One region of the Agromyces sp. Marseille-Q5079 genome, then DNA from elsewhere that is predicted to be linked to it. Evidence: predicted binding sites of a transcription regulator. Region 1 holds the regulator's gene; the other holds the start of a gene.
The links. Region 1 encodes HrcA, which represses chaperone genes, less so after heat shock. Its sites were predicted from a motif close to TTNGCACTCGNNNNNNNCGAGTGCNAA; they were not measured.
Positions count from the first base shown of each region.

Region 2: a site for HrcA is predicted at 2,610-2,636, ahead of groES (co-chaperone GroES). Genes of this name have one in related genera too.

Region 1 is NZ_JBPEJF010000008.1:27,968-32,154, reverse strand. It holds gene hemW (radical SAM family heme chaperone HemW) at 1-35, shown strand, start outside; gene ACR3IO_RS16055 (DUF4870 domain-containing protein) at 42-422, opposite strand; gene ACR3IO_RS16050 (DUF4870 domain-containing protein) at 538-963, opposite strand; gene hrcA (heat-inducible transcriptional repressor HrcA) at 1,156-2,178, shown strand; gene dnaJ (molecular chaperone DnaJ) at 2,228-3,328, shown strand; gene ACR3IO_RS16035 (16S rRNA (uracil(1498)-N(3))-methyltransferase) at 3,338-4,072, shown strand; gene ACR3IO_RS16030 (HIT domain-containing protein) at 4,097-4,187, shown strand, end outside.
Region 2 is NZ_JBPEJF010000001.1:162,604-166,790, forward strand. It holds gene ACR3IO_RS00720 (ABC transporter substrate-binding protein) at 1-851, opposite strand, end outside; gene rarD (EamA family transporter RarD) at 1,129-2,082, opposite strand; gene groES (co-chaperone GroES) at 2,240-2,536, opposite strand; gene ACR3IO_RS00735 (THUMP-like domain-containing protein) at 2,667-3,887, shown strand; gene ACR3IO_RS00740 (DUF4190 domain-containing protein) at 3,866-4,187, opposite strand, start outside.

The sequences.
Region 1 (4,187 bases):
CGGACGCCGTGGTCAGGCGCCTGCTCGAGGACTGACCCCGATCAGCTCACGAACTTGATCGAGAGCGGGTACGTGTAGGGCTGGCCCTGGTTGGCCTTGACCGCGGCGATGATCGAGAAGACGACCACGACGACCGCGACGGCGATGCTCAGCAGGATGCCGACGACGATGACCCACAGGATCGCGGCGATGATCGAGGCGATCGTCATGGTGATCTGGAAGTTCAGGGCCGTGGCGGTGTGGGCCCGGACGAACGGTCCCTTGTCCTTCAGGATCAGGTAGCCGAGGAGCGCGGGGATGAATCCGAAGAAGATCCCGCCGATGTTCACGAGCGTGGCCCAGAGCTTCTCGTCGTTCGGGCTGAGCTGCGGGCTCTGCTCGTAGGGGTTCTGCGGCGGGGGAGGAGGGGGCAGGTCGGACATCGTGGACTCCTGGTTCGGGGCGCCGGAGCGCGGGACTGCGGACGCCACCATGGTGGCACAGCGACGCCCGTCGCGGGAGGGTGACGCTCCCGCGACGGGCGAATCGCGGGCGCGCCTACTTGATGAGGCGGATGGCGAACGGGTAGCGGTAGTGGTTGCCGTCCTTCGTCTGGAGGAACGCGATGATCGAGAAGATCACGCCGACGATCCAGATGGCCCACGAGAGCAGCCCGAACGGGCTGAGCAGGCCGAGGGTGATGACCGTGAGGATCGTCGTGACGATGAAGAGCGCGATCTGCGCGAAGACCAGCGTGATCTGGAAGTTCAGCGCCTCCTTCGCCTCGGTGTCGGTGAACCGGCCGCGATCCTTGAAGACCAGCCAGATGATCAGCGACGGCAGGAAGCCGAGGATCCCGCCGAGGTGGGCGAAGGAGCCCCACTGCACGTCCTGCTCGCGCGAGAGCGGTGCGGCGGGTGCGGCCTGCTGGGGCGGCGTCGGCGGGAGGTTCGGATCGGAGGGACCTGCGTTGGGGTCTGACATGAGCGTGCCTTTCGAGGTTCGGGGTTTGGTGAACCGCTGCTGCGGGAGGGGAGTGCGCAGCCGTGGTGACGCGCGGATCACGCCCACGGTAGCGTCGGGCCTGAGTGTCGGCAATGGGGTTTACCCTGAGTTGCGCGGTATGATTGGCACTCGCAGTGAACGAGTGCTAAATGGTCGGCGAAAGCGAGGAACATGGTCTCCGAACGCAGCCTCGCCGTCCTCAGGGCGATCGTGCAGGACTACGTCGCGTCCCGCGAGCCCGTCGGCTCGAAGGCGATCGTCGAGCGGCACGCGTTCGGCGTGTCGGCGGCGACGATCCGCAACGACATGGCCCTCCTCGAGGAGGAGGAGCTGATCGCCGCGCCGCACACCTCGTCGGGGCGCATCCCCACCGACAAGGGGTACCGCGTCTTCGTCGACCAGCTCACCGACGTCCGCCCCATGACGCGCGCGCAGCGGCACGCGATCGAGACGTTCCTCGGCGAGTCCGCCGACCTCGACGAGCTGCTCGCCCGCACGGTCCGGCTCGTGTCCCAGCTCACCAAGCAGCTCGCGGTCGTGCAGTACCCGAGCTTCGGCAGCGCGCGGGTGCGCCACGTCGAACTCGTCTCCCTCGCGCCCGATCGGGTGCTCTGCATCCTCATCACCGATTCCGGCCAGGTCGAGCAGCGAGTCGCCGAGCTGCCGCATCCGATCGACGACGACAAGCTCGGCGGGCTCAGAGCGCGGCTCAACGAGATCGTCGGCGGTCGGGCCATGGCGGATGCCGCGGTGGCGCTCTCGGGCACGTTCGACGACGTCGCGCCCGCCGACGCCGAGGTGCTCGGCACGCTCGCGGCGACCTTCGCCGACCAGGCGCGCGCGCAGCGGCAGGATCGCCTCGTCGTCGCGGGCGCCGCGAACCTCGTGCGCACCGAGCAGGACTTCGCCGGGTCGATCCTCGGCGTCATCGAGGCCATCGAGGAGCAGGTCGTCCTGCTCCGGCTCTTCGGCGAGATGGCGGCCGACGAGCATCCCGTGGCCGTGCGCATCGGGCGCGAGAACGCGTCGTTCGGCCTCGGCGAGGCCTCCGTGCTCTCGAGCGCCTTCGAGATCCCGGGCCGCGACGTCTCCCGCCTGGGGGTCGTCGGTCCGACGCGCATGGACTACTCGCACAGCATCGCGGCCGTTCGCGCGGTCGCCCGCTACCTCTCCCGCACGCTCGGCGAGAACTGAGCAGGCCGGCCCCTACCGGCTCTTCCGCAATCGAAAGGACACGCCCTCCGTGGCAGACCACTACGAGGCCCTCGGCGTCGCGCGCGACGCCACCCCCGACGAGATCAAGAAGGCCTACCGCCGTCTCGCCCGAGAGCTGCATCCCGACGTGAACCCCGGTGCCGAGGCATCCGAGCGGTTCAAGTCGGTCACGCACGCGTACGACGTCCTCTCCGACCCGAAGCAGCGCCAGCAGTACGACCTCGGCGACCAGGGCGGCTTCGGCGGCGGACAGAACTTCGGCGGGTTCGGCGACATCTTCGAGACGTTCTTCGGGGCCGGCCAGCAGACGCGCGGGCCGCGGTCGCGCCGCGAACGCGGCCAGGACGCGCTCATCCGGGTCGAGGTCGGCCTCGACGAGGTCGTGTTCGGCACGCACCGCGAGATCGAGGTCGACACGGCCGTCCTCTGCCAGACCTGCCACGGGTCCTGCTGCCAGCCCGGCACGTCGCCCGTCACGTGCGACATGTGCCACGGCACCGGGTCGATCCAGCGCGCGGTGCGCTCGCTGCTCGGCAACGTCATGACCTCGAGCCCCTGCGGCACCTGCCGCGGGTACGGCACGGTCATCGCCACGCCCTGCGTGACCTGCCAGGGCCAGGGCCGGGTTCGCGCGCGCCGCACGGTTCCCGTCGACATCCCGGCGGGCGTCGACACCGGCGTTCGCCTGCAGATGCCCGGCTCGGGCGAAGCCGGCCCGGCCGGCGGTCCCAACGGCGACCTCTACCTCGAGATCAAGGTCAAGAACCACGACGTGTTCAGCCGCAACGGCGACGACCTGCTCGCGACGCTCGAGGTGTCGATGACCGACGCGATCCTCGGCACGACGGCGAAGATCGAGGCGCTCGACGGCGACGTCGAGGTCGAGATCCGCTCCGGGCTGCAGAGCGGCGAGATCCTGACCGTCAAGGACCGCGGGGTCACCAAGCTCCGCGGCAGCGGCCGAGGCGACCTCAAGGTCGGCGTGCAGATCGTGACGCCCACCAAGCTCTCCTCGAAGGAGCGGGAGCTCATCCAGCAGTTCGCCGCCTCGAAGAAGGCGCCTGCGCCCGCGCTCAGCCACTTCCAGCAGGGCCTGTTCGCGCGCCTGCGCGACCGGTTCCTCGGCTAGGCGACCCCGATGAGCCACCTGTACCTCGACGAGACCCTCGACCTCGCCGCCGCGACGACCGGTGACGAGCTCCGCCTCACCGGCGACGAGGCCCGGCACGCCGTGACGGTGTCGAGGCTCCGCGCCGGGGAGCAGGTGGCGATCGGCGACGGACGCGGCGTCCTCGCCCAGTGCACGGTCCTCGAGACGGCCCCGCGCGAGCTCGTGCTCGAGGTCGTCGCCGTCGAGCGCACGCCGGCCCCGAGTCCGCGCATCACGCTCGTCCAGGCCCTCGCCAAGGGCGATCGCGACGAGCTCGCCGTGCAGGCCGCGACCGAACTCGGCGTCGACGCGATCGTGCCGTGGTCGGCCGGGCGCTCCGTCTCCCGCTGGGAGGGCGCGAAGGCCGAGAAGGGGCGCGCCCGCTGGGCCGCCATCGTGCGCGAGGCGACGAAGCAGTCCATCCGACCCTGGATGCCGGAGGTCGCGCCGCTCACCTCGACAGCCGGGCTGGCGGCGCTCGTCGAGGGCGCCCGCGTGCTGCTCCTCGAGCCCACCGCGCAGGCGCCGCTCACCGGCATCCGTCATGACGGCCGCGACCTCGTGCTCGTGGTCGGTCCCGAGGGCGGCATCTCGCCGGCCGAGATCGAGCGCCTCGTCGCATCCGGGGCCGAGACCGTGCGACTGGGCGCGTCGGTGCTCCGCACCTCGACGGCCGGCCCGGCGGCGATCGCCGTGCTGAACGCCGAACTCGGGCGGTGGTGAGGCATCCGTCGGTACGATGGGGGGATGACCGAAGCCGAGGCCGAGCCGACCATCTTCGAGCGCATCGCCGCGCGTGAGATCCCCGCGAGCATCGTCGCCGAGACCTCGCGCGTGA
Region 2 (4,187 bases), on a different contig from region 1:
GCGAAGTTCTTCAGGTTGCCGTCGACGAAGTACAGCTTGTCGGCGGGGAACTGTCCGAACAGGCTCGGCAGGATGGTCGACACCTCGTCGAACGTGACCAGGGCGATCGCGTCGGGGTCGGCGGCGAGGATCTCGCTGATCTGCGCGTCGAACGTCGTGTCACCCGTGTTGTAGGTGGGCGCCGCGACGACCTCGCCACCGGCGGCCTCGAAGGCCTCGGTGACGTACTTCGCCAGGCCGGTGCCGTACGAGTCGTTCAGCACGAGGAGCCCGAGCGTCTGGTTGCCGTCTTCGGCGATCAGGTTGCCGAGGACCTCGCCCTGGAGCACGTCGGACGGAGCGGTACGGAAGTACAGCCCGTTGTCGTCGTACGTCGTGAAGGCGTCGGACGTGTTCGCCGGGGAGAACTGGATGACACCCGCACCGACGACCTGGTCGATGAACTGCAGCGACGTGCCGGACGAGGCGGCGCCGATGACGGCGGAGACGTCTTCACCCAGCAGACGCGGGATCTCGGTCTCGTACGCCTTGTTGTCGGTGTCGCCGGAGTCGCCGTAGACGACGTCGAGCGAGAGGCCGGTCGTGTCGGCGACCTCGTTGATCTGCGACGTGGCGTAGGCGACGCCGGCCTCTTCGGGCGGGCCGAGGAAGGCGAGGTTGCCGGTCTGCGGCAGGGCCGTACCGATGGTGAGGGCCAGCTCGTCGCGGGGACCCGCGCTCTCGCTGGACCCGGAATCGGCATCTCCGCTCGCGCAAGCGGAGAGGAGGAGGGCGCTCGTAGCGGTGATCGCGACGCCCGTCCAGACCTTGCCGCGCGAACGAGCCGGTCGGGACTTGCCGAATACGCTCATGTTGCTCCTTGGGACTGAAGGAAATGATCCAAACCGGCGGGCTGAGGCACGCCGTTCTGTCACAGTATTCGGCGAGTGGCGCTTCGCAAAGGAATCCCGGTCACAACCCGATAACACTGTACGAAGTGTTACCCATCCGTCACATTCCGGGCGCCAGAGCCCCCTTTCGCGCACGATTCCACCATCTGGGCCCCGGATCGTCCACCCCGGTTCGGGGGGCGAGACGGCGACGGGACACGACCGGGCGGTCGCGGCATCCGCTCGCAGGGCGCGACGATCAGGTGAGTTCGACGACCTGCCGACGTGCCGCTCGCGCACCGCGCACGAGGTCGAACGTGAGCACGAGCAGGGCGAGCCATACGAGCCCGAACCCAACCCAGCGTTCGGGCGGCATGGGCTCCTGGAGCACCACGACCCCGACCAGGAACTGGATGAACGGGGCGAAGTACTGGATGAAGCCCATGTAGATCAGCGGCAGCCTTCGCGAGGCCGCCGCGAACAGCAGCAGCGGCACCGCGGTGACCGCGCCGGCGAGCAGCAGCAGCACGGTGTGCCAGGTGCTCACGGTGCCGATGGTGAGTCCGGTGGTGGTGCTCACGATCACGAGCTGCACGATCGCGAGCGGGGTCAGCCATGCCGTCTCGAGCGTCAGCCCCGACAGGGCGTCGACCTTCGGGCCCACGCGCTTCTTGATCAGGCCGTAGAACCCGAACGAGAACGCCAGCACGAGGGCGATCCACGGGAGCTGGCCGTACCCGACGGCGAGCACGACGACCGCGACGATGGAGATGCCGACCGCGACCCACTGGGTGGCGTTCAGGCGCTCCCGCATCACGAGCACCCCGAGGAAGACGGTGACGATCGGGTTGATGAAGTACCCGAGCGAGGCCTCGACGACCTGCCCCGACACCGCCGCGTAGACGTAGGTCTGCCAGTTCACGTAGATGAGCACGCCCGCGAGGCCCATGGTGAAGAGGATGCGCCGATCGCGGACGAGCACGACGAACGGCCGCCAGGCCCGGGTCACCGTGATGAGGACCGCGCAGAAGACCAGCGAGAGCGTCACCCGCCAGCCCACGATCTCGAACGGGCCCGATGGGGCGAGGGCGAGGAAGTACAGCGGGAGGAAGCCCCACAGCAGGTAGGACCCGATCGCGAAGGCGAGGCCGGATCGGCTGAGCTCGCCGCGGGCGGGTGCGGTGGAGACCTGGGTGTCGGAGCCGGATGTCACTCGCCAACAGTACGCCCGGCCCACGACGGGGGATGCCGTGCCGCCTGCCGTTCATCGTCGAGATCCGGCCGAAGGACGGGCCGGTCGAAGGCCTGCCCGGACACGACGAGGCCCGGATGCCGCAAGGGGCATCCGGGCCTCGGAAGGTGCGTGTCGACTAGCGGACGACGACCGCGAGCACGTCGCGGGCCGACAGCACGAGGAGGTCCTCGCCGCCGAACTTGACCTCGGTGCCGCCGTACTTGGAGTAGATCACCTTGTCGCCGACGGCGACGTCGAGCGGAACGCGGTTGCCGTTGTCGTCGATGCGACCGGGGCCCACGGCGATGACCTCGCCCTCCTGGGGCTTCTCCTTCGCCGTGTCGGGGATGACCAGACCCGATGCGGTGGTCTGCTCGGCCTCGACCTGCTTGATGACGATGCGATCCTCGAGCGGCTTGATGGAAACCGACACGGTTGACCTCTTTCTCAATGAAGACTGGTTAGCACCCTCGGAGCGAGAGTGCTAAATCGAGTCTAGGCGCGATTTGGCACTCATGCAACGTGAGTGCCAACACGTCGGAGCAGGGTGCTAGCGTGGCCGGGTGGACCGCGCCGAGCTCGTCGAACTGCTCTCCCCCGAGGGCCTGCGGCTCCTCGACTCCCTGCCCGAGTGGCAGGCGAAGACCGACATCGTCGGGGCGGTGTCCGACCTCAGGCGTCAGGGCCACTCCCCCTCGCTCGTGGCCGCCGTGCTCACGCAGTCGAAGCTGCGCGCGAAGGCGCGTGCCAAGTTCGGCGACTTCGCCGCGCGCATGCTCTTCACCGAGGCCGGGCTCGAGCAGGCCACCCGACTCCGGGTCGCCGCGCTGCACGCCGGCCGCTTCGCGCGGGCCGGCATCGGCCATGTCGCCGACCTCGGCTGCGGCATCGGCGGAGACTCGCTCGCGCTGGCCGCCGTCGACCTCGAGGTGACCGCGGCCGAGGCCGACGAGGTCACCGCGGCCGTCGCCGCGTTCAACCTCACGCCCTTCGAGAAGGCGCGCGTGCTGCACGAGCGCGCTGAAGACGTGCACCTGGGCGGCATCGGCGGCGCGTGGCTCGACCCCGCCCGCCGCGTCACCAGCGGCGGGCGCACCCGACGACTCGCGGATGCCGCGGACTACACGCCGAGCCTCGACTTCGCGTTCGGCCTGGCCGACCGCATGGCCGTCGGCGTCAAGCTCGGGCCCGGCACCGACCGCGAGGTGATCCCTGCGGGCGCCGAGGCCCAGTGGGTCTCGGTGGGCGGCGACGTCGTCGAGCTCGGCGTCTGGTTCGGGGCCGTCGCACGGCCGGGCGTGGGTCGCGCGGCCCTCGTGATCGGCGATCACGGCGCCGATGAGATCACCGCCCCGGCCGACAGCGAGGATGCGCCCGTCGGTCCCCTCGGCGATTTCCTGTACGAACCCGACGGCGCCGTCATCCGCGCCAGGCTCATCGGGGACCTCGCCCGATCCCACGGCGCCTGGATGCTGTCGAAGGGCATCGCGTACCTCACGGCGGACACCGCCTTCGACTCGCCGTTCGCCCAGGGCTTCCGCGTGGTCGAACGCCTGCCGGTCGACGAACGCCAGCTCCGGCAGGCGCTGCGCGCACGTGGCATCGGCACGCTCGAGATCAAGAAGCGCGGCACCGACGTCGATCCCGCGGCGCTCCGCACGAGGCTCAAGCTGCAGGGCGCGGCATCCGCGACGCTCGTCATGACCAGGGAGGAGGGCCGACACGTGGCGCTCCTCGTGGAGCGGCTGCCTCGCGGCGCGGCTCAGGTCTCGAGCGCGCCGTAGACGATGGCGTAGTAGCCGATCCACACGGCGGAGAAGACCAGGCCGCCGACGCCCGTGCCGATGGCGACGAACGCGAGCGTGCGGCCGTGCTCCTCCCGGCGGAGCCCGAACACGCCGAAGATGATCGCCGCGATCGACAGCGGCAGCATCCAGCCGACGAACAGCGACGCCGCGGCGCCGAGCACGCCGAGGACGGCGCCGACCCAGCTGTACACGCGGCGCTGGGTCTCCTCCTCGACGAGGTCGATCGGCTCGTCGTACGTCTCGGGCCGGTGCACGATGAGCAGTTGCCCGGTGGGC